Regions from separate parts of the Micrococcus cohnii genome, predicted to be linked through region 2. Evidence: predicted binding sites of a transcription regulator. Region 2 holds the regulator's gene; the other holds the start of a gene.
The links. Region 2 encodes LexA, which represses DNA repair genes until DNA is damaged. Its sites were predicted from a motif close to TCGAACANNTGTTCGA; they were not measured.
Positions count from the first base shown of each region.

Region 1: the regulator LexA is predicted to act here: its motif matches at 11,111-11,126, upstream of HDA30_RS05225 (LysM peptidoglycan-binding domain-containing protein).

Region 1 covers NZ_JACHNA010000001.1:1,149,154-1,163,991, reverse strand. The annotation lists gene HDA30_RS05265 (uroporphyrinogen decarboxylase/cobalamine-independent methonine synthase family protein) at 1-312, shown strand, start outside; gene mtrA (MtrAB system response regulator MtrA) at 487-1,167, shown strand; gene mtrB (MtrAB system histidine kinase MtrB) at 1,172-3,046, shown strand; gene HDA30_RS05250 (LpqB family beta-propeller domain-containing protein) at 3,043-4,788, shown strand; gene HDA30_RS05245 (ComF family protein) at 4,923-5,708, shown strand; gene hpf (ribosome hibernation-promoting factor, HPF/YfiA family) at 5,853-6,497, shown strand; gene secA (preprotein translocase subunit SecA) at 6,656-9,496, shown strand; gene HDA30_RS05230 (Rv3235 family protein) at 9,550-10,053, opposite strand; gene HDA30_RS05225 (LysM peptidoglycan-binding domain-containing protein) at 10,134-10,976, opposite strand; gene HDA30_RS05220 (hypothetical protein) at 11,151-11,702, shown strand; gene HDA30_RS05215 (helix-turn-helix domain-containing protein) at 11,707-11,940, opposite strand; gene HDA30_RS05210 (CpaB family protein) at 12,195-12,836, shown strand; gene HDA30_RS05205 (nucleotide-binding protein) at 12,840-14,366, shown strand; gene HDA30_RS05200 (sensor histidine kinase) at 14,418-14,838, shown strand, end outside.
Region 2 covers NZ_JACHNA010000001.1:391,396-406,233, forward strand. The annotation lists gene pgsA (CDP-diacylglycerol--glycerol-3-phosphate 3-phosphatidyltransferase) at 1-329, shown strand, start outside; gene HDA30_RS01825 (CinA family protein) at 338-823, shown strand; gene HDA30_RS01830 (helix-turn-helix domain-containing protein) at 1,001-1,438, shown strand; gene HDA30_RS01835 (DUF3046 domain-containing protein) at 1,538-1,756, shown strand; gene recA (recombinase RecA) at 2,008-3,072, shown strand; gene HDA30_RS01845 (regulatory protein RecX) at 3,086-3,859, shown strand; gene miaB (tRNA (N6-isopentenyl adenosine(37)-C2)-methylthiotransferase MiaB) at 3,890-5,428, shown strand; gene miaA (tRNA (adenosine(37)-N6)-dimethylallyltransferase MiaA) at 5,431-6,393, shown strand; gene dapF (diaminopimelate epimerase) at 6,455-7,387, shown strand; gene HDA30_RS01865 (class I SAM-dependent methyltransferase) at 7,436-8,071, opposite strand; gene hflX (GTPase HflX) at 8,196-9,812, shown strand; gene HDA30_RS01875 (ATP-dependent DNA helicase) at 9,809-11,881, shown strand; gene lexA (transcriptional repressor LexA) at 11,935-12,717, opposite strand; gene HDA30_RS01885 (LysM peptidoglycan-binding domain-containing protein) at 13,117-13,518, shown strand; gene HDA30_RS01890 (histidinol-phosphate transaminase) at 13,574-14,797, shown strand.

The sequences.
Region 1 (14,838 bases), 760 kb from region 2:
GCAGCGCCGGCGGTCACCGCGTGTCTGCGCCTTGGCCGGGTGGACGGGGAGGCGGCGGCGTCCGTCTGGGGCCTCGCCGCGGCCGCCTCGGAGCGGGGCGCTCCGGAGCGCGCGCCTGTCGCGGTCGGCACGGATCTCGCGCCCGAGACACTGCTGCATGAGGCCGAGCGCGTCGGTGTGGAGCCGGCCCTGCTCGCTCGGTGGGATCTCATCGGGCCGGGGACCCTCGACGGTGAGGCGACGGTGGCCGGACTGCGCGGCGCGGTGGCTCACCGCACGGAGCTGATCGACCGGCTCGCCGAGGTCGGCTGAGCCCGCGGTGGCGGCGCTGGCATGGCCCTGGCCGCGGCGACCCGACGTGCGGGATATCCTGGTGTGACGCACAGCCGTCGGGCGGCGCCGCCCCGGACACGCCGAATCATCCCCGGGCTGTCGTGCCGGCACAGCGTCGCGCCGCAGGGCGCCGAGCACGTGGAGGAGAAGCGCATGAGCAAGGCCACCATCTTGGTCGTCGACGACGACGAGGCCCTCGCCGAGATGATCGGCATCGTCCTGAAGGGTGACGGATTCGAGGTGGCGTTCAGCGCCGACGGCTCCTCCGCGCTGCCCACGTTCCGTTCCGTGCAGCCCGACCTCGTCCTGCTCGATCTCATGCTCCCGGGCATCGACGGCATCGAGGTGTGCAAGCTCATCCGCGAGGAGTCCGACGTGCCAATCGTCATGCTCACGGCGAAGTCGGACACCGCCGACGTCGTGCGCGGCCTCGAATCGGGCGCGGACGACTACGTGCCCAAGCCGTTCAAACCCGCCGAGCTGGTCGCCCGCGTGCGAGCCCGCCTGCGCGAAGGCGACGCCAAGGCCCCGGAGACCCTGAAGATCGGTGGACTGGACATCGACGTCGCCGGTCACCAGGTGCGTCGCGGCTCCGAGCAGATCGCCCTGACCCCGCTCGAATTCGATCTGCTGGTCGCCCTGGCCCGCAAGCCGTGGCAGGTGTTCAGCCGCGAGATGCTGCTCGAGGAGGTCTGGGGCTACCGCCACCAGGCCGATACGCGGCTGGTAAACGTGCACGTCCAGCGCCTGCGCTCGAAGGTCGAGCCCGACCCGGAGAACCCGACCGTCGTGCTCACCGTCCGCGGCGTCGGCTACAAGGCCGGCCAGGGCTGAGCCCTTGGACGAGGAGAACCACGACGAGCGGGACAAGCGCACGCGGCCGGCCACCGGCTCGCTGGCGCTCGTCCCGGACCACCGCCACTCCGAGCGGCCCTCCGGTGCACGGTGGTCGTGGCTGCGCCGGCCCCGCGCCCAGTGGCGCCGCTCGTTGCAGTGGCGCACGGCGTTGCTGGTGGGCGTGCTGTCCCTGGCCGGGTCCGGCCTCGTCGCGGTGTTCTTCACCCAGCAGATCTCCAACGCCCTGGTCAACGCGCGTTTCGAGCAGGTCGAGGCGGACGCCAATCGTGCCCTGAACGATGTGCGTGAGACGTTCTCGTCGGCCGGCGGCGACGAGCAGGCGACCGACATGATGGTCTCGCAGACCCTGCGCTCGCTCGAGGGCGACACAACCGCCCCGGGGCGGCACTTCCTGTTCGTGCCGATGCCGGACACCGAGTCCGCCGACGTCGGCACGGTCTCGTCGCCGCGCATGTCGCCGGGAGTCATCCCCGATGACCTCGAGAGGGCGGTCGCCGAGGGCAACGGGGTCTACTACGCCTCGGTCGGGCTGCCCGACAGGGAAGGGCAGTCGCCGGGCGTCGCCTTCGGCACGCAGATCATCCTGCCGCCGGGGTCCGCCTACGCGCTGTATCTGGTCTACGACCTCTCCGACGTCCAGCAGTCGCTGGGCTCCGTCATGCAGGTTCTGATGCTCTTCGGCGTCGTGTTCGTCCTGCTGAACGTCGTCGTCTCGGCGCTCGTGATGCGCCTGGTCGTCCAGTCGGTGACGCAGGCCTCGCGCGCCGCCGAGACCCTCTCCCGGGGCAACCTCGAGGTCCGCATGCCGGTGCACGGCGAGGACGAGGTCGCTCGCCTCGGAACCTCCTTCAACCGCATGGCCGACCACATCCAGGACCAGATCACCCAGCTGGCCCACCTGTCTCAGATGCAGCAGCGGTTCGTCTCCGACGTCTCGCACGAGCTGCGCACTCCGCTGACGACCGTGCGCATGGCCGCCGACGTCCTCTACGGCTCGCGAGAAGACTTCGGTCCGGTGAACCGGCGATCGACGGAGCTGCTCTACCACCAGGTTGACCGCTTCCAGGCCATGCTCGCCGATCTGCTCGAGATCACCCGCTTCGACGCGGGCGCGGCGCAGCTCGCGCTCGAGGACACCGATCTGTTCGAGCTGTGCACCGACGTGATCCTCACATCGCAGCCGCTCGCCGACCAGGCCGGTGTCGCCGTGTTCGTGGTCCCGCAGGGCGAGGGGTTCTCCGCGGTCGTGGACCCGCGTCGGATCGAGCGCATCGTGCGCAACCTCGTGAACAACGCGATCGAGCATGCCGAGGGGGAGCCGGTCGACGTCGTGCTCGGCGGCGACGAGGAGGTCGTCTCCGTCGCGGTGGTCGACCACGGCATCGGCATGAGCGAGGAGCAGGTCGAGCGGGTCTTCGACCGGTTCTGGCGTGCCGACCCGGCCCGCAACCGCACCACGGGCGGCTCCGGTCTCGGACTGTCGATCGCGACCGAGGACACGCGGATCCACGGCGGCATACTGTCCGCGTGGGGCCGACTGGGGGAGGGCTCCTGCTTCCTGCTGACCCTGCCGCGGAGCCAGCCGGCCGACGGTGCGGCCCACACGCCCGCGACGATGGCCTCCCACGACGCGCTGCCGTTGCCGCCGGACTACGATCTGCACCAGCGGCGCACCGCGCAGGACCCGCAGCGGCCGCTCGGTCCCGTCGCCGTCGAGGGCCTCGACGAGATCGCCCCCGAACCGGGGCGGACCGGGTCGGGGGACTGGGCCATGGACCGGGTTCAGGAGCAGGCGCTCGACGCGACGCCGCTGCGCCCGTCGACGGATGATCCCGAGCAGGAGCCAGGAACATGACAGTGCAGCGTCACGCCCCTGCCCGCCGCGGCCGCGCGCTCGCGGCCGGTCTGTGCCTCGGCCTCGCCCTCACCGGGTGCGTGCAGGTGCCCACGTCCTCGCCGGTGGGCACCTCCGAGCCGACGGCGCGGTCCGGAGACGAGGAACAGGCGCCGCTGTACCGCCCTCCCGCCCCCAGCGAGGGCGCCGACGCGGGCGAGATCGTGCGGGGCTTCCTCGCCGCCGGCGTCGGGCCGCAGGACGACTACGCCGTGGCACGGGAGTACCTCACCGCGCAGGCGCGCCGGTCCTGGGACCCGGGAAAGCGGACGGTGGTGTACTCCGCCCAGCCGACCGTGACGCAGGCCGATGAGAAGGGCCAGTACGTCGTGCAGGTCGAGGTCGATTCGATCGTGGACGAGCACGGAGTCCGCACGGTCATGCCGGCCGGCACCACCGAGGCGTGGCAGGTCGAGGTCACGGAGGTCGACGGCCAGAAGCGCGTGAGCAGCACCGAGGACGGCACCCTGCTCTCGGCGACGCAGTTCACCGCGATCTACGCCCCGCACAACCTGTACTTCTTCGACCAGACCATGACGTATGCAGTGCCGGACGTGCGCTGGTTCATCAATCGCGGCACGACGGCCGGTGCGGTCATGCAGGCCCTGCTCGAGGGCCCCTCGGAGCCGCTGCGCGGCGCGGTGGTCTCCGCGTTCCCGCCCGGCGCGCCGGCCGGACTGACCCGCCCCTCGGTGCCGGTCTCCGCCGGCACGGCCGAGGTCGATCTGACCGGGCAGACGGTCGAGGGCGCGGACCCGGCACGGCTGGCCCGGATGCGCCAGCAGATCGAGCTCACCCTGACCGGCCTCGGCACGGTCGAGGAGGTCGACATCACCATCGAACACGATCCGCTCGGCGTGCAGGGCTCCCGCGAGAGGGCCCCCGAGGTTGAGACGGAGCTGGTGAACGACTCCGTCCAAGTCGGTGTGTCGAAGGACGACAGTTCGCTCATGTTCTTCCAGGGTCTGACCGTGACTCCCGTCGGCGGCCTGCCCGAGGTCTCCGAGCTGGCCCCGGTGGACCCGACGATGAACCGTTCACGCACCGATTTCGCGTTCCTCACCGAGGACCGAGACGAGCTGTACGTCGCGACCACGGAGGGCACGCTTGAACGGACCGTGGAGGGTGAGTCGCTGACCTCGCCGAGCATCGACGGCCTCGACTGGGTCTGGACCGCCGACACGGGGGCGGACTCGCAGGTGCGCGCGGTGCCGCCCGCGGCCAGCGAGAAGAACCAGCCGCGCGTCATCAGCACCCCCTGGCTGGACTCCGGCGAGCAGATCGTGGACCTGCGCGTGGCGCCCGACGGGGCGCGGGCGGCGCTGCTCATCGACGACGGGGAGAAGACCAGGCTCGTCGTGGCGGGCGTGGTGCGCGGCACCGACGGGGTCCCCTCGGCGCTGACCGAGCCGGAGGAACGTCCGACCACGGTCCCCATGACCCAGGTGCGGTGGGTGGACGGCGTCACGCTCGTCGTCGCGGATACCGCCGAGTCGGCGCAGGACGAGGTCGAGCCCGAGGTGGTCTCGCTCGATGGCACCCGTCGGGTGCTGACCCCGCTGCTGGGCATGACGGACATCTCGGTCGGCGGCTCCGGTGGCTTCTACGCCGAGACGAAGGACGGGGTCTCCCTGCTGGTGGGGTCCTCGTGGCGCAGCCAGGACGTGCCGCATCCGATCCGGGACATCTCCTCGCCCGGCTGATCCGGGGCGGCACACATCAGGTGGGCCTCGGCGCCGGTGGCGCCGCTGCTGCACACCGACCGCACCGGGCGCCCGTGTCCCCAGGCGGCGGCCTCCGGCCGGCGCGGCGAGCGCGGACGCGGTGTGCTGGACCCATGTCCTCCAGCACTGACGCCACAGCCGAGGGCGAGACCACCGTTCTGGGTGAGCTGATCGACCTGTTCCTCCCCTCCGACTGCGTCCTGTGCGGACGCCGGGCCCATCGGTGCTGTCCGGACTGCCGGGCCGGCCTCGAGGCGGATCTGGGGCAGGTCCGCCGTGTCGAGGAAGGCGCGCTCGCGCTTCCGCTGGACGCGCGGGGCCGCCCCCTGCCGGTGTTCGCGGCTGGAGACTACACGGCGGACGTCGCCACGGCGTTGCTGGCTTTCAAGGACCACGACGCGCTGCATCTGGCCAGGCCGCTCGGGCGCGGTCTGCGTCGGGCCCTGGTCCACGCGCTGGGGCATGCCGGTGCGCCGCGGACGGAGCCGGTGCTGGTGCCCGTGCCGGACTCGTGGCGAGGGTTCCTCCGGCGCGGGTACGCTCCGTTGCCGGAGCTGCTCGAGGCCGCGGGTCCGCATCCGGCGCCCGTGGCGTTGAGACTCGTGCGTCAGAGCGGCCTGGAGCCGTCGTCGCTGTGGCGGCCAGACCGGTCCCACGCGGGTGCGGGCGCCGTGCAGCGCCGGGCACGACGCCGCGGCTGGCGTCCTGGCCACGCGCTGGCCGCGGGGACTCCGGTGGTCCTGGTGGACGACGTGGTCACGACCGGTGCGACGCTCGCCGCGCTCGCCGAGGTCGTCCGTGGCGCCGGCGGCGTGCCGGTGGCGGCCGCGGTCGTCGCAGGCGTGCCGGCGCCTCGCGGGCGGCGAACAAGTGATGACACGCACATCGACCAGGTCTAGGCTTGGGGCACGGAGCCGGTGTTCCGGCTCCCTCCCGTCAGGCGGTCGAAAGGAGCTGGACTTCCTTCGACCGCCGTTGTGCATCCGGCACGCGGTCGCGGGTCCGGGCACACGGGACCGCTGGCGAGAGCGCAGGAGGTCGAGATGACCGTCGACGTTGATTTCGTGGCCCATGGCGTCAGCCTCAAGGACGCCTTCCGAGAACATGCGCAGCAGCGCGTCGAAAGGCTCGAAAGCCTCGCGGAGGGGCTCGACGAACTTGAGGTCAAGGTCACGAAGGTGTCCCATCACCGTCACTCGGAGAACACCATGCGGGTCGAGGTCACGGCTCGTGGCGCCGGTCGGGTCGTGCGCACCCTCGCGGACGACGACGACAAGCAGGCCGCCTTCGACCGTGCGTTCGGGCGTCTGACGCAGCGGCTGCGTCGCCTGCGGGATCGCCGCAAGGATCGGCGCAGGCAGCGTCCCGTCTCCGAGATCACGGAGCCGGTCCCCGTCGTCGAACCGGGCATGAGTCTGGTCGAACAGGTCCTGGCGGCCCGGCGCGAGGAGCAGCAGCAGGCCGGTGAGCCGGTGCCGGAGGCGCCGTCGTCACCGGTCACGATCCGGCAGAAGTCCTTCCCTGTCGTTGCGATGAGCGTCGCCGAGGCGGTGGATGCGATGGAGCTGGTCGGGCACGACTTCTACCTGTTCCGCGACGAGCGGACGGGACGGGACGCCGTCGTCTACCGCCGACGCGGTTGGGAGTACGGCGTCATCAGTCTTGACGACGAGCCCGCGGCCTCGTGAGCAGCCGGAGGTGTGTGAGGGTGGGCGAACTCCCAGGCGCCCACCCGTAGACTGTCCGGCAGACCACTGGGCCGCCGTGCGGGCGCGGGCCGTCGAGCGCTGCTCGGCGTCCGCGCCCGAGCGCGGGGCATGCGCCACACGACGAGGAGTCAGCTCAAGTGCCTTCGATCATCGACCGCGTCCTGAAGATCTCGGATAACCGGGCCATCAAGCGACTGCAGGGTACGGTGGATGCGATTAACGTCCTCGAAGACGAGTTCCGCGGGCTCAGCGATGCGGAGTTGAAGGCGGAGACCCAGTCCTACAAGGAACGACTGGCCGACGGCGAGACTCTCGACATGCTGCTGCCCGAGGCGTTCGCCGCGGTGCGCGAGGCCGCCGGCCGCACCCTGGGTCAGCGCCACTACGACGTGCAGTTGATGGGCGGTGTCGCTCTGCACCAGGGCAACATCGCGGAGATGAAGACCGGCGAGGGGAAGACCCTCGTCGCGACGGCGCCGGCCTACCTGAACGCGCTGACCGGCAAGGGCGTGCACGTGGTCACCGTGAACGACTTCCTGGCCTCATACCAGGCGGATCTGATGGGGCGGGTCTTCCGCTTCCTGGGCATGGAGACCGGCTGCATCGTCTCCGGCCAGGATCCGGCGACCCGGCGCGAGCAGTACAACGCGGACATCACCTACGGCACGAACAACGAGTTCGGCTTCGACTTCCTGCGCGACAACATGGCGTGGTCGCTGGACGAGCTCGTGCAGCGCGAGCACTACTTCGCGATCGTGGACGAGGTCGACTCGATCCTCATCGACGAGGCACGCACGCCGTTGATCATCTCGGGACCGACGCAGGGCGATGTCACGCGGTGGTACGGGGAGTTCGCCCGCATCGCCCGGCGCCTGACGAAGGACACGGACTATGAGGTCGACGAGAAGAAGCGCACTGTCGGCGTGCTCGAGGAGGGCATCGAGAAGGTTGAGGATCATCTCGGCATCGAGAACCTCTACGAGTCGCAGAACACTCCGCTGATTCAGTTCCTCAACAACGCCGTGAAGGCCAAGGAGCTGTTCAAGCGCGACAAGGACTACGTCGTGCTCAACGGCGAGGTGCAGATCGTCGACGAGCACACCGGTCGTGTTCTCGCGGGGCGCCGCTACAACGAGGGCATGCACCAGGCCATCGAGGCCAAGGAGGGCGTGAAGATCAAGCCTGAGAACCAGACTCTGGCCACGGTCACACTGCAGAACTATTTCCGCCAGTACGACAAGCTCTCCGGCATGACCGGCACCGCAGAGACCGAGGCGGCCGAGTTCACGAACACGTACAAGCTCGGTGTCGTGGTCATCCCGCCGAACCGCCCGAAGCAGCGTGTGGATAAGAACGACCTGGTGTACAAGAACGAGAAGGTCAAGTTCGACGCGGTCGTCGAGGACATCGCCGAGCGACACCAGAAGGGCCAGCCGGTCCTCGTGGGCACGACGTCGGTGGAGAAGTCGGAGTACCTCTCGATGCTGCTGGCCAAGAAGGGCGTGCGTCACGAGGTGCTCAACGCGAAGAACCACGCGCGTGAGGCGGCGATCGTGGCGCAGGCGGGCCGGTACGGCGCCGTGACGGTGGCGACGAACATGGCCGGGCGCGGCACGGACATCATGCTGGGCGGCAACGCCGAGTTCACCGCCGTCGCGCGTATGCAGGAGCTCGGCCTCGACGCGCAGGAGAACCCTGAGGAGTACGAGGCGCGGTGGCCCGAGGTGCTCGAGGCGGCGCAGCAGGCGGTGAAGGAGGAGCACGAGAAGGTGCTCGAGGCCGGCGGTCTGTACGTGGTGGGCACGGAGCGTCACGAGTCCCGGCGCATCGACAACCAGCTGCGGGGCCGCTCTGGGCGTCAGGGCGATCCGGGTGAGTCGCGGTTCTACCTGTCGCTCACCGATGAGCTGATGCGCAACTTCAACCCGGGTGCGGCGGCGCGGATCATGAACTCGACCGCGATCCCGGACGACATGGCGCTCGAGTTCAAGATGGTCTCCTCGGCGATCCAGAACGCTCAAGCACAGGTCGAAGGACGCAACGCCGAGCAGCGCAAGAACGTCCTGAAGTACGACGATGTGATGAACCGGCAGCGTGAGGCGATCTATGCCGACCGCCGTTCGATCCTCGAGGGACAGGACCTGCGGGCCAAGGTGCGCAACTTCGTCGAGGACACGGTTCACGCGCTGGTCGACGCGGCGACCGAGGAGGGACGGTCCACCGAGTGGGATCTCGATGCGTTGTGGGAGAACCTGCGCACGATCTACCCGGTCGGCATCACGGTCGACGAGGTCGTGGACGAGGCCGGCGGACGGGCCCGGCTGACGCCGAGTGTGCTCAAGCGCGAGCTCGCCTCGGATGCGTTGCTGGCCTACGACGACCGCGAGGCGGAGGTCGGCGAGGAGGCTCTGCGTGAGGCGGAGCGCCGGGTCGTCCTGGCCTCGATCGGCTCCAAGTGGCAGGAGCATCTCTACGAGATGGACTACCTCAAGGAGGGGATCGGCCTGCGCGCCATGGCTCAGCGCGAACCGCTCGTCGAGTACCAGCGGGAGGGCTACCGGCTCTACCAGGCGATGATGGCCGCGATCCGTGAAGAGTCCGTGCGCACGCTGTTCACCGCGAACATCTCCGCCGAGCAGACGCCGGTGTCCCTGCCGGGAGTGAAGGACGCCCGCGGTTCCACGATGACGCCTCAGGTCACGGTCGACGGTCTGCAGGCCCCGAGTCGTCCGTCGCAGATGCGTCTGTCGGGCCCGACCGAGGACGGTGCCATCCGCGAACGCAGGCTCGACGAGAAGGAGGACGCCCCGCAGGGCTCACGCCGGGACCGGCGTGCGGCCGAGCGGGCCGCTCGGACGACGTCGACGGCGGGGTCCTCGTCTGCCGCGACAAAGACCCCCGGCAAGGCCGGGAAGAAGAAGTCCGGTGCACGCACGCGGTCCGGTGGGGCGAAGCCATCGCAGGGCAGCGGCACCTAACCCGTCCGGCGGTAGCCGGACGCGCCGGGCGCTCGTCCGCGAGCCGGTGGTGGTCAGCCGATTTCGATCTGCGTGACCTTCCACCGGCTCAGCCGTCGCTCGAGGCGCATGGCGATCGCTCGGGCGCGCTCGTCGCAGGTGATCGTGGCACAGGCCTCCAGCCGGTCCGGGCTCAGGCGATGCACCCGCGCCCCGAGCGGTCGGGGCGACGTGGTGAGCCGGACGGACGCGCCGGTGCGTTCGAGCAGCGCGAGACGGCGGGCCACCTTGTCGTAGACGGGCAAGTCCAACCATGTCGCCAGGTCGCGCAGCGGGCGACGGCCGGCTTCGGCCTCGACACAGGCCAGGGCGATCACCGCGGCCAGGGTCCTGGCAGAGCGCTCCTGCTCGGCTCGCTGCTCCTGCCGGGCCCGGAGGCTCAGCGTCGGTGCCTCCGGTCGCTCGGCGCGTGGCCGACGGCGCGGGGCGCCCGTGGCCCGGGGCAGGGGAGCCGAACGGGCACCGTGGCCCGTCTCAGAGACGGCGTTGAGGGATGTCGGGGCGGCGGTGGCGGTCATCGTGGGCGTCTCCTTGTCGTGATCTGGCCGGAGGCTCGGAGTGTGGGCGAGGTGTACGGGGGCTGAGGGCGTCAGTGTTCTCATCGCAGCGAGTACACCCCCGCTGCGGGGACGTCGGAGTCGAAGGGCGGTGCCTGCAGCACCAGTCCTGCGCGCAGGGCGTGGGGGTCTTCGCCGATGACTGACCGATTGTGGCGGTACCACTGGCGCCAGCGCAGGTCGACCTCGAGCACGGTGGCGTCCGGGCCGAGTTCGGTCGCGGCGATGTCCCACAGACAGTCGCCGGTCGTCACGGTGTGGGACGGGGCGTCGACGGTGATACGGGGCTGACGGGGCGTGAAGGCGGCCGTCGGGGCCTGTCCGTGCGGGATCCAGGCCGCGCTCGGCGGCCCGTCCGTCACGGAGTGCTGTTCTGACTGTGCGCTTGTCGTGGCGGCCGGGTCCCGTGGCGTCGTGATCCCGACCGCATCGACGGGCAGCCGCGTGTCGACGACGTCGGCAGCGGTGGCCCCGGGGGCCAGCACAACCGAGAGCCCGAGCGCCGTTGCCGCCAGACGGCGCAGCGCCGCGGGGGCGAACCGGCCAACGCGCTGCGCGGTGCGAGCATCTCCGCGGCGCAGCGCGCTCGCCCAGACGGCCGTGGCGCTCAGCGCCAGCAGCCACCATGCGGTGAGGCCGGCCGCCGCCACCGTGCAGCTCAGGGCGATGAGCCGCTCGGTCTCCGCGACGGCGGTGGCTCCGGTCTGCGCCCACAGCGAGCCGCCGGCCCACCACAGGATCGGCGTCGCTGTGAACAGCGCAGCGAGCGGGAGTGCTCCCGCGCCTCTGCCACGGTCCTTGCCGTCGTGTGTGTGCGTTGACTGCGGTGACGTTCCGGCGCTGGGTGAGCTCGCGCGGTGAGTCTTCTCGTCAGCCGTCCTCATGGCTGGTCCCCCTGGATCGCGGTTGTGAGCGGAAACGGCCCCCGATGGCTGTTTCCTGGCTTCGATAGCGAGTGTAGACGTGTGTTTGCGCACACTGTCAAGAGTGGGTCGATGATGCTCTTTGATGCGGTTTGACGAACTTTCGTTCGGCGGGGCAGGTTAGGATCTGTCGTCATGAGATGGGATGCGCTGTTCGCGGACCTGGAGGCAGAGTGGGAGGCGGGACGGACCGCGCAACAGCTGGCCGACGCTGCGGAGCTGACGCGCGGCGAATGGGCGCAGCTGAGTCTTGTTGAGCGTCTGCGCGGCGCCATCGGCACGGTTGTACGCGTGCGCGTGCGCGGGGTCTCACCCTTCGAGCTGCGGGTGCAGGCGGTGTCCTCGGACTGGTTCGGTGGTGCGGCGAGCGCCGGATCGGTGGTGGTGTCCCTCGCGCACGTGCTGACGATCGAGGCGCCGCTGAGCGCGGCGGTGGTCGACGCCAGGGCCGGGCGGTCGTTCGTCTCCGTCCTGCGACTGCTGGCGCGGTCGCGGAGCACCGTCGAGGTGGTGGCCGCAGGCGGAGACGAACTGGCCGCGGGGACGATCGACCGCGTGGGGGCCGATCATGTCGACCTGGCTCGGCATGCCAGAGACGAGCCGCGACGTCAGGCGTCGGTGCGGGGCAGGGTAACGATTCCCGTCGCCGCGATCGCGCTCGTCCGGGCGCGCAGCGGGGTGGTGTGACGGCTCAGGCGTCCGTGCGTTGCGCGGCGTCGTGGCGGGCCCACTCTCGGACCTTCTGTGCGGTCGCCTGGTACTGGGCGGCGATGTAGTCGTCCAGCACACGCTCCTCGACTCGCCACTGGCCGCGTCCGCCGACCTGGATGGCTGGCAGCTCGCCTGAGCGCACCAGGGCACGGGACTGTGCGACGGACACGTTGAGCACCTCGGCGACGTCCGTCAGGGTCAGAAAGCGCGGCATGGTGATCCTCTTCCGTGTTTGTTGCGGTTTCATGCACGGTGATATCCAGTGCTGGTCTTGACTCCATTCAATCGTGGATGACACGCGGGACGCGAGCCCGTCCACAGGTGTGATGTGCAACTCCCATCGGCGTGAGATGTGGCATTATTCTCATGCTGGCACCCATGGCGACGTCGACGGGGCGGAGCCGCGTGCCGACGGCCGGAGCGACGCCGGGCTCCGCGCCTGCGACATCTGTGGAGGGAGAATTCGTCGTGTCCGCTTCCGAGAGCACATCCGCACCGCGCCTGCGTCGCCCGCGCTGGCGCGACCCGCGTCTGATCGTCGGGGTCCTGCTTGTGCTGGCATCTATGGCGTCCGTCGTGGCTCTCGTGCAGAACGAGCGCCGCACGGTCGCGTACTGGGCGGCCGCCACGGACATCGCCCCGGGACGAACCGTCGAGGCCGCTGACCTGGTCCCGGTCGAGGTGAACCTCGGTTCTGCGGGAGGCCGCTACCTTGCCGCGTCCGAGCAGGTCCCCGCGGAGTCGACCGTGGTGGCTGCCGTCCGCGCCGGTGAGCTCGTGCCGGCAGAGGCGGTGGTGCGTGAAGACCCGAAGAGCCGCCGTCACGTCGGCCTCACGGTGGGAGAGCCCCTGCCCTCGGGTATCGGCGTCGGCGACCGGGTGGACGTCTGGGTGGCCCAGCCGCAGGAGTCAGGCCAGGGCCATGAGCGGCCGGAGCTGACGGCCAAGGCGGTCGAGATCGCTGAGGTGTCGACACAGTCTGGTCCCTTCGCCGGGGCCGACCTGGTGCGCGTGCAGGTTCTCATCGGTCCGGAGGAGCTGCCTGAGATCCTGGCCGGAAAGGTCGCCGACGCCCGGATCACGGTGCTGCCGTCGGTCGGAGGGAAGTGAATCGTGCGCGTCGCCGTCGCCGCACTCGTCGCCCCGCATCACGACGTCATCGGCCCGCTCGAACGGGCGCAGGCAGAGGTAACCATCCTCCGACGGGTCGAGGACCTCGCGGAGCTGCTCGCGGTGGCCCGGACCGGCTCCGTGGACGTCCTCCTGGCGTCCGCTGAGGTCGAGGAGATCACCCGTGCGCTGATCGACGAGGTCGATTCCCTCGACCGGCCCGTCGGCCTGGTGGTCCAGAGCGAGGTGCCTGCTGAGCGAGGACGGCTGCGTCGGCTCGGTGTGCCCGCGCTGCGCCTCGACGCCGACCCGTTGGAGCTCGCCGCCGCTCTCACGCAGGCCGCTCGCGACGCAGCGCTCGAGACGAAGCGCACCCCGCTGCCGGACGCGGAGGGAGAACCGGAACTGCCGGCACGTCTCGACGTCGACGCGGACGAGCCTCGGCCGCTGGACCCGGGCGAGTCCGGTGCGAGCGGTCCTGCCGCGGCATTGCGGCTGGACGATACCGCGTCGGCCGCCGAAGCACCGTCCGGTATGTCCGCCGAGGTTGTCGAAGAGGGCGAACCGGAGGACAGCGCCGCCACCCTCGCTGGCGCGGCGGCGTCCCCGGTCGTGGTGGCCGTGTGGGGTCCCACGGGAGCGCCGGGGCGCACGACTGTGGCGGTGAACCTCGCCGCCGAGTACGCGCTTCTGGGTCATCGGACCGTGCTCGTCGACGCCGACACCTACGGCCCGTCCGTGGCTGCGTGTCTCGGGCTTCTCGATGACGCGGCGGGACTGGCGCAAGCCGCACGTGCCGCTGACCGCGGAGACCTCGATGAGCGCCGACTGGCCGACTGTGCGGCCCGGATCCGGGTCGCCGGGGCGGAGCTGTCCGTTCTGACGGGGCTGAGCCGACCAGATCGCTGGCCTGAGCTGCGTTCCTCCGCCGTGGCGCACGTTCTGCAGGCCGCTCGCGGCCACTGGGACCGCGTGGTGGTCGACGTCGGTTTCTGCCTCGAGGAGGACGAGGAGCTCTCCTTTGACATTCCCGCCCCGCAGCGCAATGCGGCGACGCTCGCGGCGCTGCGCGCGGCGGACCGGATCCTGGCGGTGGGCGGCGGGTGCGCCGTGTCGCTGCCGCGACTGATGCGGACGATCCCGGCCCTGGTCGACACGGTGGGCGGCACGACGCAGGTGCAGGTCGTGGTGAACCGGGTGCGTTCGTCGACGGCGGGTCTGGCACCCCAGTCGCAGATCCAGGCGGCGTGGCGACGCTTCGTCGACACCGACGCCCGGCTGTCCTTCCTGCCGGACGACCCGGCGGCGGTGGACCAGGCGTTGCTCAACGGCCAGGTCCTCGCCGAGTCCGCGCCGAGGTCGTCGTTGCGCCGGGCGCTGGCGGGGCTCGCGGCCGACTCCGGGGCGCCCCAGACGGACGGCGCCGCGGCACGGACGCGCGCGGCGCGTACCCGGCGTCCCGCCGTGGGGTTGCCCGCGTCGGTGGCCCGCCTCGTGCGTCGGCGTTCCCGGGTGTCACCCAGGGCCTGACCGGGACGGGAGCGCCCTGAGGCGTCACCGGCGGAGGTTAGGCTGGCGCCCATGGTCACTTCCTTGTCCGCGGACCCGCTGCGGCTGCACCCGGACCTCTCCGCCGGCGACCGGGACTGGCTGTTGACCCTGGTGGGCGACTGGCAGCTCATCGCGGACCTGTCGCTGGCCGACCTTGTGCTGTGGTGTCCCGCGCCACGATCCGACGGCACCGGCGGCTATTACGCCATGGCTCAGGCACGCCCCGTGACCGCGGCGACGCTGTTCCATCGTGATCTGGTCGGCTCGCGGGCCCGCGCCGACCTGCGGGCCCTGCTGACGCAGGCGTGGCGGTCCCATGACACTGCGGGCGCCGAACCCATCGAGGCCCCGGACGGCACGCTGCAGGTGCGGCTGTGGCCGGTGAAGCGCGATGGCCGTGTGCTGGCGGTCCTCACGGAGCACCGGGATCCGGACAGTCGGCGTGAGCTGA
Region 2 (14,838 bases):
CCGCGCTCGTCGTGTTCTGCCTGCTCGGTGAGCTGTGGTGGTGGGTGACGATCGTGATCCTCGTGCGTGAATGGGGCATCACGCTGATGCGCCTGATCGTCATCCGGTATGGAGTGATGCCCGCCTCGAAGGGCGGCAAGCTCAAGACCGTGCTGCAGGCCGCCGGCATCGGCCTGCTGCTGATGCCCCTGGTCCCCGTGCTGGGTGACTGGTGGGCGTGGGTCGGCTGGGCCGTGATCGGCGCGGCCCTCGTCGTGACGGTGGTGACGGGCATCGACTACGTGCGGCAGGCGGTCGTGCTGCGCTCGCAGGCGCGGGACGCGAGGTGAACGGGGTGATGGGTGCCGAGGTGTCGGCGCGGACGCTCGTGAACACCCTGACCTCGCGAGGCCTTACCCTGGCCACGGCGGAGTCGCTGACCGCGGGCCTGGTGGCAGCGACCATCGCCGACGTTCCCGGTGCTTCGGCGACGCTGCAGGGCGGGACCATCGCCTACCACTCCCGGGTCAAGCACGCGGTCCTCGGTGTCGAGGCGGAGCTGCTGGCTGAGCGCGGGGCGGTGGACGAGGACGTCGCGCTCGCGATGGCCGACGGCGCACGGCGTCTGTACGGCGCAGACCTCGGGGTCGCGACGACGGGGGTGGCCGGGCCCGAACCGCACGAGGGCAAGCCGGTGGGGACCGTGGTGGTGGCGGCGACGGCGGACGGGGCCGGACAGGCACGCAGTCTGCGCCTGAGCGGCGCGCGCGCCGAGATCCGGGCGGCGACGGTCAGCGCGTCCCTGGCGCTGCTGAGCGAGCTGGTCGACGCGCTGCCTCGGTGACCCGGAGCCCACGGCGTGGTGCTTCGGAGCGTGAGGGGTCCCGGGCGCGCATCACGGTCCGGTCACGGAACGAGAGCGGGGAATGAACGGCCCGGCAGCCGGGTTGAGACAGGCGAATCACGCACCCTCGACGGCCAGTCGACTGTCAGGGAATGCTCAGGAGGGAGCGATACAACTGTGAACAGGCAGCCCGTCCAGGACCACGGCATCACCCGGTGGGTCGAGGACCGTCCGGTCCGGCACACGACCGCGGCGTCCACGCCCGATGCGACCAAGGAGCACCACATGCCCACTCTTCGTCATGAGATCGGCGACGTCCTGCGAGACATGCGCCAGCGCCAGGGTCGGACCCTGCGCGAGGTGTCCCACGATGCTCGGGTCTCGCTCGGCTACCTCTCGGAGGTGGAGCGCGGCCAGAAGGAAGCCTCGTCGGAGCTGCTGGCCTCCATCTGCGCGGCACTGGACGTGCCGCTGTCCACCATGCTCCGCGAGGTCTCCGACCGCGTGGCCGAGCAGGAAGGCGTCATCGTCCCGGACACCGTGCCGGATGAACTGACCGTCGGGCTCGAAGGTGAGACGGGCTCGGTCGACCTGAGCACGCTGGCGGGGCGCTGAGTCTCAGCACCGTGCCCGATACGGCGCCCCGTCTCCGCTGGAGGCGGGGCGCCGCTGTGTGGGAGACGTCGGTGAGCGCGACGCGGCAGGAGAGGATGAATGCGACTGAGTGAGTTCCACCGGCTGGTCGACGAGGAGTTCGGCGGCGGCCGAGGGTCGATGATGGTGGACAGCCTGCACTTGCCCGGGCTGCACTGCACCGCGGCGGAGGCGTTGCGAGCGGGGATCGAGCCGCGGCGCGTGTGGCATGCCCTGTGCGATCTGAATGAGGTGCCCGAGTCTCGTCGCCTGGGCCGGGACATGCCGCCGAAGCCGTGATCGGCGCCGGCGTGCGTCCGCGATGCGGCGACGCACCAGGTTCGAACATGTGTTCGACGGATGGGGTAGGCTCCTGCACAGCAGGTCGGAATCGGTGTGCCGTCCGCATCGCCGTGGACCGTCGGTATCGTCTCGGCGCGTCGACGTAGGGTCGGGAACCGAACGACGGCAGGTCCGTCTCCCGGGCACGCGCTCGGGGCATGCCTGCCGACTCGACCAACACAGCTGACCATCACACCTAGGGGTGAACCATGAGCAACGGCACTGATCGCGAGAAGGCCCTCGACGCGGCCCTGGCCCAGATCGACAAGCATTTCGGCAAGGGCTCGGTCATGCGGCTGGGTGACCAGTCGATGCAGCCGGTGGAGACCATCTCGACCGGCTCGGTGGCGCTGGACGTCGCCCTGGGCGTCGGTGGCCTGCCGCGCGGGCGCGTCGTCGAGATCTACGGCCCGGAGTCCTCGGGCAAGACCACGGTGGCCCTGCACGCGGTGGCTGCTGCGCAGCGCAACGGCGGCATTGCGGCGTTCATCGACGCCGAGCATGCGCTGGATCCGGTCTATGCCCGCAAGCTCGGGGTGGACACCGACGCCCTGCTGGTCTCTCAGCCGGACACGGGCGAGCAGGCGCTCGAGATTATGGACATGCTGGTCTCCTCCGGATCGCTGGACATCATCGTGGTCGACTCGGTAGCTGCTCTGGTGCCGCGCGCCGAGATCGAAGGCGAGATGGGTGACTCGCACGTCGGACTGCAGGCGCGGCTCATGTCCCAGGCGTTGCGCAAGATCACCGGTCGGCTGTCCAGTTCCAAGACGACCGCGATCTTCATCAACCAGCTGCGCGAGAAGATCGGCGTGTTCTTCGGCTCGCCGGAGACCACCACGGGCGGCAAGGCGCTGAAGTTCTACGCCTCCGTCCGCATCGACGTGCGGCGCATCGAGACGCTCAAGGAGGCCGGCAACCCGGTCGGCAACCGCACGCGGGCCAAGATCGTCAAGAACAAGATGGCCCCGCCGTTCAAGCAGGCGGAGTTCGACATCCTCTACGGCGTGGGCATCTCTCGCGAGGGTGGTCTGATCGACATGGGCGTTGAGGAAGGCATCGTCAAGAAGTCCGGTGCATGGTTCACCTACGACGGTGACCAGCTGGGCCAGGGCAAGGAGAACGCCCGCCGGTTCCTCCGGGACAATCCGGACTTGGCGCTCGAGATCGAGCAGCGCATCCGCGTCAAGCTCGGCATCGAGCCGGATCCGAACGCCGAGGCCGAGGAGGGCGGCGACGAGCCCGCGCTGAAGGCCGTGTCGGCCGAATCCTGAACTGGTGACGGGCATGTCCGAGCGCCACGAGGCAGGAGCCGAGCCTCAGGGGCCGCGTCGGGGTCGGGGACGCCGTCGCGGCGACCCGGAATGGGGTGACGCCGTCTGGATCGACCCGCCGGCCTCCTCGGACCTGTTCGTCCGCCGGAGCCCACAGGACGATGACCGGACAGCGAACGCCGCGGGCGAGGGCCGCCGGACGGGGCGTCGCCGTGCGGCATCGACGCCGCGCCAGGCGCAGTCTGACGGCCAGGCGCAGTCTGACGGGCAGGCATGGTCGGACTGGCAGGAGCAGGCCGAGTTCGCTCGGAACGTCGCCCTGCGGCACCTGACGGGTGCACCCCGAACCAGGCACCAGCTCGAGGAGCGCCTGGCGGACCGGGGTGTCGAGGCGGAGGTCGCCGCCGAGGTGTTGGACCGGCTCGAAACCGTCGGCCTCGTCGACGATCGTGAGTTCGCCCGGATGTTCGTGCGCGCCAAGCATGCGGGCCGGGGGTTGGCCCGCAGCGCTCTGCGTCGCGAGCTGGCCCGCACCGGTGTCGAAGGAGAGGCGGCCGAGCAGGCCCTCGAGCAGGTCGACGATCAGGCGGAGCGCCGCACCGCCCGCGAGCTCGTCGAGAAGAAGGTCCGCGCCCGACCCGTGCCGACCGGCGGCTCCGCCGTGGAGCGTGCCGAGCGCGACAAGCACGTGCGCCGCCTGGTCGCCATGCTCGCGCGGCGCGGCCACGCTCCGTCGCTGGCGTTCGCCGTCGTGCGTGATGTGATCGACGCGCAGGACGCCGACTGACCCCGAGGCCATGCCACTAAAATGCGGTGGATGACCACGCCTGACCTCACCGCCGCGGACCGTGCTGACGTTGCTGTCCGCGCCGACCCGCAGCCGCACGCCGGCCTCACCTACCAGGTGCGCACTTTCGGCTGCCAGATGAACGTCCACGACTCCGAACGGATCTCGGGTCTGCTCGAGTCCACCGGCTATGTCCCGGCCATCGAGGACCAGGAGCCGGACCTGGTCGTGTTCAACACGTGTGCGGTCCGCGAGAACGCCGACAACCGGCTCTACGGCAACCTCGGCAACCTGCGCTCGGTCAAGGAGAACCATCCGGGCATGCAGATCGCCGTCGGCGGCTGCCTCGCTCAGAAGGACCAGGACGTCATCGTCGAGAAGGCACCCTGGGTCGACGTGGTCTTCGGCACGCACAACATCGGTTCTCTGCCGGCGCTGTTGCAGCGTGCCCGTCACAACGAGCGCGCCGAGGTCGAGCTGCTCGAGTCGCTCGAGGTGTTCCCCTCGACGCTGCCCACCAAACGTGAGTCGACGCACTCGGCCTGGGTGTCCATCTCCGTCGGCTGCAACAACACGTGCACCTTCTGCATCGTCCCGTCGCTGCGCGGCAAGGAGAAGGACCGCCGTCCCGGTGAGATCCTCGCCGAGATCGAGGCGCTCGTGGCCGACGGGGTCGTCGAGGTCACCCTTCTGGGTCAGAACGTGAACACCTACGGCATCGAGTTCGGCGACCGCGGCGCCTTCGCCAAGCTGCTGCGCGCCTGCGGCAACATCGAGGGCCTCGAGCGCGTGCGCTTCACCAGCCCGCACCCGGCGGCCTTCACCGACGACGTGATCGACGCCATGGCCGAGACTCCGAACGTCATGCCGCAGCTGCACATGCCGCTGCAGTCGGGCTCGGACAAGGTTCTCAAGGACATGCGCCGGTCCTACCGGTCGGCGAAGTTCCTGCGCATCCTCGACAAGGTCCGCGAGCGCATCCCGCACGCCGCGATCACCACCGACATCATCGTCGGCTTCCCGGGGGAGACGGACGAGGACTTCGAACAGACCATGAGCGTCGTGGAGTCCTCGCGGTTCTCGGCGGCCTACACCTTCCAGTACTCCATTCGCCCCGGCACCCCCGCCGGCCAGATGCAGGACCAGGTGCCCAAGCCGGTCGTGCAGGAGCGCTTCGAACGTCTCGTGACCCTGCAGGACCGCATTGCGGCGGAGCAGATGCGCACCCTGATCGGCACGCGCCAGGAGCTGCTGGTGACCGAGGCCGCCGGCACCAAGGCGGCAGAAACCGGGCGTCTGGCCGGTCGTGCTCCGGACCATCGGCTCGTGCATTTCTCGGTGCCGCAGGGCGCCGAGACCCCGCGGCCGGGAGACATGGTGAGCGTCACGGTCACGGACGCGGCCGCGTACTTCGCGATCGCCGACCCCAATGCCGAGGACTACCGGCTGCGGCGCACCCGTGCCGGCGATGCCTGGGACCGGGCGCAGGCCGAGACATGCGGCGTCCCCGCCAGCGGTGGCGGCGGGGCGACGAGCCTGGGCATGCCGACGCTGCGCCCGCGGGTCTGACGATGGCCGGCACGAGCGCGCCGTCCCAGCCGGCGCCGCGACGCACGGGCCTGCCCGTGGTGGCCGTCGTCGGGGCCACCGCCACGGGCAAGAGCGCGCTCGCGGTCGGGCTGGCCCAGCGCCTGAACGGCGAGGTCGTCAACGCAGACGCCCTGCAGTTCTACCGGGGCATGGACGTCGGCACGGCCAAGGTCACCGAGGACGAGCGCGGCGGTGTCCCGCACCATCTGCTGGATGTGCTCGATGTGACCGAGGACGTCTCCGTCGCGCAGTTCCAGCACTGGGCCCGAATGGCCTTCGCCGACGTGCGCTCACGCGGCCGGACGCCGATCCTCGCCGGCGGCTCCGGCCTGTACGTCCGCGCCGCCCTGGATGAGCTCGAGTTCCCGCCCACGGACCCGGCCGTCCGTGCCGAGATCGAGTCCGAACTGGCCGAGCAGGGCCGTGACGCCCTTGTGGCGCGTCTGGCCGCGGTGGACCCGGAGGCGGCGGGCAACGTCGCGGACGAGCGTCGCCTCGTCCGAGCCCTCGAAGTGCATCGGCTGACCGGCCGGCCCTTCAGCTCGTTCATGCCCGTCCGCCGTGTCCACCCCGCGGCCGCACCGGTCGTGCAGATCGGGCTGACGATTGACCGCGCCGTGCTGCACGCGCGTATCGAGGCGCGTGTGCACGCGATGGTGGAGGCCGGACTGCTCGAGGAGGTGCGCCGGCTCGATGCCGCCGGCCTGCGCCGCGGGCGCACGGCCTCGGCGGGCATCGGCTACGCGCCCATGCTGGGCGTGATCGACGGTCAGCTGAGCCTCGACGACGCGGTCCAGCAGACGATCGTCGCGACTCGTCGCTTCGCCCGCCGTCAGCAGACGTGGTTCCGGGCCGATCCCCGCGTGCACTGGATCGACGCCCTCGCCGACGACGTGCTCGAGCGTGCCGTCGAGATCGTGGCGACCGCAAACCGAGACCGCTGACCGAGTGTGAGGCCCGGACCATGACGGCGCACGCGGCGGCGCGGTCCGTAGACTGGCCCGCATGAGCCAGACGCGCATGAGCCTGACCGACGCCGCCTCCGGGGTGGCTTTCACGAAAGGGCACGGGACCGGCAATGACTTCGTGCTCATCGCCGACCCGGACGGCAGCCGCGAGCTGACCGCCGAGCAGGTCGTCGCGATCACCGATCGCCACCGTGGCGTCGGTGCCGACGGCGTGATTCGCGCGGTGCCCGCGGACCGGCTGCGCGAGGGCCAGGCCCTGCTCGAACAGGAGCCGGAGGCACGGTGGTTCATGGACTATCGCAACGCCGACGGCTCCGTGTCGGAGATGTGCGGCAACGGGGTGCGGGTCTTCGTGCACTTCCTGCTCGCCGAAGGTCTCGTCGAGGCTGAGCCCGGCCAGCAGGTGGTGATCGGCACCCGCGCCGGCGTCAAGCGCGTCACCTGCCTCGAGCACGGCTACGCGATCGACATGGGACCGTGGAGTTACATCGACGCCGAGCGTGCGCAGGAGTCGGCCTCCGACGCCGTCGTGGCCGCTCACGGTCTGCAGGACCCCCGGCCGGCGCTGAGCATCTCGATGGGCAATCCGCACACCGTGGTCCCCGTGGAGTCCCAGGCCGACCTGCAGGCCCTGGACCTGAGCCAGGCCCCGACCGTCGAGCCCGCTGCGCAGCACGGCACCAACGTCGAGTTCGTCGCCGCGTTCGAGCCGCTGATCCGCGAGGGAGTGGGCCGCATTCGCATGCGTGTGCATGAGCGGGGCGTCGGCGAGACGCAGTCGTGCGGCACCGGGGCCTGCGCCGCCGCGGCCGCGATGCGCGCCTGGGCCGGGTCCGAGGGCTCGGACTCGTGGCTCGTCGAGGTGCCCGGGGGGCTGCTCGCCGTCGACTTCGTGCAGAACGAGGACGGCACCGAGCACGTCGTTCTCGCCGGTGGCGCGGAACTCGGGTTCACCGGCACGATCGGCTGAGGCCACCACCCGGGCCGGCTCCGGCCCGGGAACCGGGTGGCCCGGACCTCACTCGGTACGGGCCACGGTGAGGATCCGGAAGCCCTTGACCGTGTCGGCGCGCTTGACGGAGAACTCTCCCGGGGCCTGCTCCTCGAGCATCGTGCGGATCCACGGCAGCAGTGAGTCCGCGCCCAGGTTCTTCTGTACCACCAGCCAGGCCTGACCGCCGGGGCGCAGCACCGGAAGCCACCGCGTGAGCAGTGCGTGCAGAGCGGGCTTGCCGATGCGAATCGGCGGGTTCGACCAGATCAGGTCGAATCCGGCGTCCTCGGGCACCTGATCGGGCCGCAGAGCCCTCACGTTGTCCGCGCCCGCGGCCCGCGCGTTGTCGCGGCACAGGGCCAGAGAACGCTCGTTGACCTCCACGGCGGTCACCGTCGCCGTGGGCGAGCGCAGCGCCATCGTCAGCGCGAGCGGACCCCACCCCGCGCCGATGTCCAGGAAGGATCCCTCAGCCGGGGGCGCCGGCACCACGGAGAGCAGGGCGCGGGTGCCCTTGTCGATGCCATCGGGAGAGAAGACCCCGTTGGCGGTTTGCACGCGCACCTCACGGTCGGCCAGGGCAACGGTCAGCTCGCGACGTCGCTCCGGCGTGCCGGGGTCGGCGGAGAAGTAGTGGGTGCTGTCGGTCACGGCGTCGATCGTACCGGCGCTGCGGGGAACGCCGCCGGGGGATCGTTGGTCCGGCCAGCCACTACGCTGGAGACCCGGCCCGCCGGACGCGGACGGCACACGCGCCGTCGCCCGCCCGGGCCCAGAGGAGACCATGACTGAACAGAACCACCCCCATGCCGACGGCGACGCTGAGATCCAGGCGGTCATCGACCGGATCCTGGCGGCTCACGGCGCCGAGGACGACACGACCGACGGCTCCGGCCCCGACTCGGACCCGGCGCGTGTGGAGGGGCCCGTCCCCGGCCGCGCCCTGGCCCTGCAGGACGGCGGTGACGGCCACACGCGCTTTGACGGCGACCAGGACGAGCTGGCCGAGCGTCACGCGCTGCGTCGCGTCGCCGGGCTCTCGACCGAGCTGGAGGACATGTCCGAGGTCGAGTACCGGCAGCTGCGTCTCGAGCGGGTCGTGCTGGCCGGCGTCTGGACCGAGGGGACCGCGGCAGAGGCCGAGAACTCGCTGCACGAGCTCGCCGCGCTGGCCGAGACCGCGGGCTCCGAGGTGCTCGACGGCGTCATCCAGCGCCGGGCCACCCCGGACCCGGCGACGTTCCTGGGCAAGGGCAAGGCCGTCGAGCTGCGCGACATCGTCGCGATGACCGGCGCAGACACCGTCGTCGTGGATTCTGAGCTCGCGCCGTCTCAGCGCCGCGCGCTCGAGGACGTCGTGCGGGTGAAGGTGATCGACCGGACCGCGCTGATCCTCGACATCTTCGCGCAGCACGCCAAGTCCCGCGAGGGCCGTGCGCAGGTGGAACTCGCACAGCTCGAGTACCTGCTGCCGCGCCTGCGCGGCTGGGGCGAGTCCATGTCGCGTCAGGCCGGCGGTCGCGCTGCCGGCGGCGAGGGCATCGGCTCGCGCGGCCCCGGCGAGACGAAGATCGAGCTGGACCGCCGCCGCATCCGCACCCGCATGGCGAAGCTGCGCCGCGACATTGCCGGCATGAAGCCAGCGCGCGAGGCCAAGCGCGCCAACCGACGCCGCAACCGGGTTCCGTCGGTGGCGATCGCCGGATACACCAACGCCGGCAAGTCCTCGCTGCTGAACCGGCTGACGACGGCCGGCGTGCTCGTGGAGAACGCCCTGTTCGCCACGCTCGACCCGACGGTCCGCAAGGCGGTCACCCCCGACGGCATCGGGTACACCCTCTCGGACACGGTCGGGTTCGTGCGGAACCTGCCGACGCAGCTGGTCGAGGCGTTCCGCTCGACCCTCGAGGAGGTCGCCGACGCGGATGTGATCCTGCACGTCGTGGATGCCGCGCACCCGGACCCGGAGGGGCAGATCGCCTCGGTGCGCGGCGTGCTGGCGGAGATCGACGCGCAGCGCATCCCGGAGATCGTGGCGCTGAACAAGGCGGATGCGGCCGATCCGACCGTGCTCGCGCGGTTGCGGGCGAAGGAGCCGCACACGGTGGTCGTCTCGGCCCGCACGGGCGAGGGCATCGCCGAGCTCGAGGCGATGATCGCGGACACCATTCCGCGGCCGAACGTGCTGATGCACCTGCTGATTCCGTTCACGCGCGGCGACGTCGTGGCGCGGCTGCATTCGCCGGACGCCGAGATCCTCTCGGAGACCTACGAGGAGGGCGGCACGCGCCTCGAGGTGCTCGTGCGCCCGGACATCGCCGCGGACCTCGAGCCCTTCCGCGTCGAGGACGATCTCGGCCTCGGACGTGAGGTCCCCGAGCCAGGAGGCAGATCGGCATGAGCACGGACGCGGCGGCCCCGCGCACGGACCGGGAACGGGAGGCGCTCGCCCTGCTGGAGTCCGCGGTGCGCGCCACGGGCGGCCAGCACCGAGCGGGCCAGCACCGCATGGTGCTCGAGGTGGCCCGGGCGCTCGAATCGCGTCGGCACCTGCTGGTGCAGGCCGGCACGGGCACGGGCAAGTCGCTCGCCTACCTCATCCCGGCCCTGCAGCATGCGATGGACCAGGAGGATCCGGTCGTCGTGGCCACGGCGACACTCGCACTGCAGGCGCAGATCATGCGCCGCGACGCACCGCGTCTGGTTGAGGCGCTGCGGGACGAGCTGCCGCGCGAGCCCGTGGTCGCGCTGGTCAAGGGGCGTGCGAACTACCTGTGTCGGCACAAGCTCGACGGCGGATACCCGGGCGACGAGGACGCCGAGACCCTGTTCACCACGGCCGATGACGGCGCCGTGGTGGACACGGTCGCGGACGGCGAGTCCGGGCCGTCGACTCCGCTGGGCCGAGAGGTGATGGCCCTGCGTTCGTGGGCAGAGACGACGGACACCGGTGACCGTGACGACCTGGAGCGCCCCGTCTCCGATCGAGCGTGGCGGCAGGTGTCGGTCTCGGCGGTCGACTGTCTCGGTGCGTCGACGTGCCCGGTCGCCGAGGAGTGCTTCTCCGAGCGGGCCCGGGCCGAGGCCGCCGATGCGGACGTCGTGGTGACCAACCACGCGATGCTGGCGTTGTCTGCCTTCGAGGGGCTGGCCGTGCTGCCCGAGTACTCTGCGGTGATCGTCGACGAGGCCCACGAGCTGCAGGACCGGGTCACCGGCGCCGTGACCGGCGTGCTCTCCGGCTCCATCGTGCTCGGGGCGGCCACATCGCTGCGGCGGCACGCGGCGGTCGCGGTCGAGGATCTCGTTTCGGCTGCTGCCGGCCTGGACGCCGCGTTCACGTCCGCGCCGTCGGGGCTGCTGCACGGGGGCGTTGACGAGGCGCAGGAGGCCGCGCTGAACGCCGTGCTCGCGGCGGCGCGCCAGTGCGTGTCCGATCTGGGCGGCGGGAAGGACGCCCAGGACGACGGCGGACGTCAGATGGCCCGCTCCCGGGTGATCGATGTGCTCGAGGTGACCGAGCGGATCCTCGCGGCCCGACCCGAGGCGGACTTCCCCGAGGTCGTGTGGGCGACGCGCCCGGGGCATTTCGAGCCGGGCACCGGGTGGGTTCCCGGCGATGAGGCTGATCCGCCACAGATCTACGTCGCACCGCTGTCGGTCGCCGGCAAGCTGCGCGAGGGTCTGTTCGGCCGCGCGACCACGGTGCTGACCTCGGCGACGTTGACGGTCGGCACGGGGGAGCGCCGGTTCGAGGCGGTGGCCGGTGACGTCGGCCTCAGCGGTCCCGATGCCCCGAGGTACACCGTGCTCGATGTGGGCAGTCCGTTCGACTACCCGCGGCAGGGTGTGCTCTACGTGGCCCGTCATCTGCCCAAACCGGGTCGCTTCGCCTCCGAGGAGTCGCTCGACGAACTCGAACGCATCCTGCAGGCCAGCGGCGGTGGCGTGCTCGGGCTGTTCTCATCGAAGCGAGCCGCCGAGGACGCGGCGGAGGCCATGCGGCAGCGGCTCGGGACCGAGCAGGAGATCCTGTGCCAGGGCGACGGAACGCTCTCCGCCCTGGTGTCCCGGTTCGCCCAGGAACCCGACACCTCGCTGTTCGGCACGATGAGCCTGTGGCAGGGCGTGGACGTCCCCGGCCCGTCGCTGCGGTGCGTGGTGATCGACCGGATCCCGTTCCCGCGTCCGGACGAGCCGCTCTCCGCCGCGCGCACCCGGGACGTCGCCCGGCGCGGCGGCAACGGGTTCATGGCTGTGTCGGCCACGCACGCCGCGATCCGTCTGGCCCAGGGCGTCGGTCGGCTCATCCGCTCGGTGGATGATCGGGGCGTCGTGGCGGTGCTGGACTCGCGCCTGGCGACCGAGCGCTACGGCGGGTTTCTCACCTCCGCCCTGCCGGACTTCTGGCGCACGACGGACCCGGCCGTCGTGTCCGGCGTGCTGCAGCGGCTGCACGCGAGCACCTGAGCTGAGCGCGGGCAAGAATGCGATGCCGCCCGTCGCCGCGGCAGTGAGCGGGTTCAGAGAGAGCGCAGCACCGTGACGACGCGACCCATGATGGTCGCGTGGTCGCCCATGATCGGTTCGTAGGCGGTGTTCTGCGGGAGCAGCCAGGTGTGGCCGTCGCGCTGCCGGAAGGTCTTGACCGTGGCCTCGTCGTCGAGCAGCGCGGCCACGACGTCACCGTTGGCGGCGGTGCTCTGCCGGCGCACGACCACCCAGTCGCCGTCACAGATCGCCGCGTCGACCATCGAGTCACCCGAGACTCGGAGCATGAACAGCTCGCCCTCGCCGGTCAGACGGCGCGGTAGCGGCATCACGTCCTCCACCTGCTGTTCGGCGAGGATCGGCCCGCCGGCGGCGATGCGGCCCACCCAGGGGACCGGCACCGAGTCCGCATCGTCCAGACCGGTGTGCCAGGTGGGCAGGGCCACCACCTCGGCGGCGTCGTCGCCGGGGCCCGAGCGGTCCGCGACGGACTGTGCCTCGGCCTCGGGCGGGCGGGGGGTCTCGGCGGCCGGCCGACCGGCCGCGGTGAGTGGGGTTCCGTCCGCGTCGAGCAACACCTCAAGCGCGCGGGGTCGGCCTGGATCTCGGCGGATGTAGCCGAATCGCTCGAGGCGGCTGAGCTGATGCTTGACCGAGGAGAGGGAGCCGAGCCCGGCCGCGTCACCGATCTCGCGCATGGACGGCGGGTACCCCTTGGCGGCGATCGACGACCGGATCGTTTCGAGGACCGCTGCCTGACGCGGGCTCAGAGCCGGGGTGTGGTCGGCGGCGTCGGGAGTCTCGTGCGGGGCCATGCGGTGTCCAATCGTCCTGCGGGGGCGTGGGTCATCCTGCGTGCCCGTGGCGGGCGGGGACGGGCCGGCCGGGGCTGCGCGGCAGACCTGGCCGTCTCGCGCCGTCCTTAACGTCTCGGGTGCGCCTGATGATCTGGGCCCTGCACGCGGCGCGCAGGGCGTCGGTCAAGCCCGCCGGAGCGGACGTGGTCGATGCCACGACGGTAGCTGACGGCACCGCTGGATTCAAAGATATGTTCGAAGAATCCATGGCGTGTCTCGAACGTGTGTGCTAGAAATGGGATCGAACGAATCGAACACCTGTTCGAATCATGCGCGTCCTCGCGGAGGGCTCCCCGCGACCTCCGGGTCGGGACAAGCGGAGTCCGGCGGGCGCGCACGGAGGGAAAGGCAGTCATCATGACGATCACTCACACCGCCGACATCACCGCTCTTGCCGCCCGTCTGCCGCGTCGTCTCGACCGGCCGACGAGCTCGGGGCGGAACGCCGTGCGCCTGAACCGGCGCGGCCGCTTCGTGCTGCGTGGGCTGCCGCTCATGCTTGCCATGGCCGCCCTCACGGCGTTCGCCCTGTCCGCGCTGAACATCGGGTTCTCGCCCGCAGCGGTCTCCGCCGCCGGATCGGGGGCCGAGCTCGAGAAGGTCGTGGTCTCTCCGGGGGACACACTGTGGGAGGTGGCCGCCGAGGCGGACCCGGACGCGGACCGGTACACCACCATGGAGCGCATCGCGCAGCTGAATGAGCTCGAGGGCGCCGAGCTGCAGCCGGGGACCGAGCTGTTCGTCCCGGCTGGCCGCTGACGTCTCGTCGTGACTTGTGGGTGTCGCCCGCTGCGCGGATTCCTACACTGACGCCATGGATGCACAGGCCACGAAGGCGGCACAGGCCGGGCAGTCGCCGACCGCGAACACACCGAACGACCCGGCATGTGCCGTGACGGTGCACAACGACGGCGGCGTGGCCCCGCTCGACCGGGTACGGCTCAGCGACCTGCCGTTACGGCAGGCCCTGCGCGGTCGCACGCCGTACGGAGCACCGCAGCTCGACGTGTCGGTGCGGCTCAACACCAATGAGAACACCCACCCCGTCCCGCCGGGCGTGGCTGAGGCCATCGCGCAGGCCGTGGGCGACATCGCCACGGGGCTCAACCGGTATCCGGACCGCGAGTTCACCGCGTTGCGCGAGGCGCTGGCCGACTATCTCGGGCACGGGCTCACTGCGGAGGCGGTCTGGGCCGCCAACGGCTCGAACGAGGTGCTGCAGCAGCTGTTGCAGGCGTTCGGCGGGCCGGGGCGTCGTCTGCTCGCGTTCCAGCCCTCATACTCCATGTATCCGCTGCTCGCCGAGGGCACACACACGCAGTTCGTCGACGCGGGGCGGGCCGACGACTTCACCCTGAGCGCCGAGCACGTGGCTGAGTCGATCACCCGGCACGCCCCGCACGTCGTCGTGCTCGCCTCGCCGAACAACCCGACGGGCACCGCGCTCGAGCTCGACGTGGTGGACGCCGCCTATCGCGCCGGGGAGCGGCTCGCCGTGGCAGGCGGACCGGCTCCGATGATCGTCGTCGACGAGGCCTACGCCGAGTTCGCCCGGCCAGGGACACCGTCGGCGCTGACGCTGCTGCCCGGTCGGCCCCGCCTCGTGGTCACCCGCACCATGTCCAAGGCGTTCGCGCTGGCCGGGGCGCGTCTGGGCTACCTCGCCGCCGACCCGGCCGTGGCCGACGCCCTGCGCCTGGTCCGACTGCCCTATCACCTGTCCGCGATGACGCAGGCCACCGCCCTGGCCGCGCTGCGCCAGGCTGACGCGCTGCTGCAGACGGTCGATCAGATCATGGCGCAGCGGGACCGCATCGTGGTCGAGGCCGCCCGGCTCGGTTTGGCGCCCGCCGCGTCCGACTCGAACTTCGTGTTCATCGGCGGCTTCGAGGACGCGTCCGCGGTGTTCGACGCGCTGCTGAGCCGTGGGGTGCTGGTGCGAGACGTGGGCATCCCCGGGCACCTGCGCGTGACGGCGGGCACCGAGCAGGAGGTCGACGCCTTCCTCGAGGCCCTGACGCAGGTTCTCGCCCCGTGAGCGGGCGGTGCGTCGGCGCAGGCCGCGCGTGCGGCGGTCGG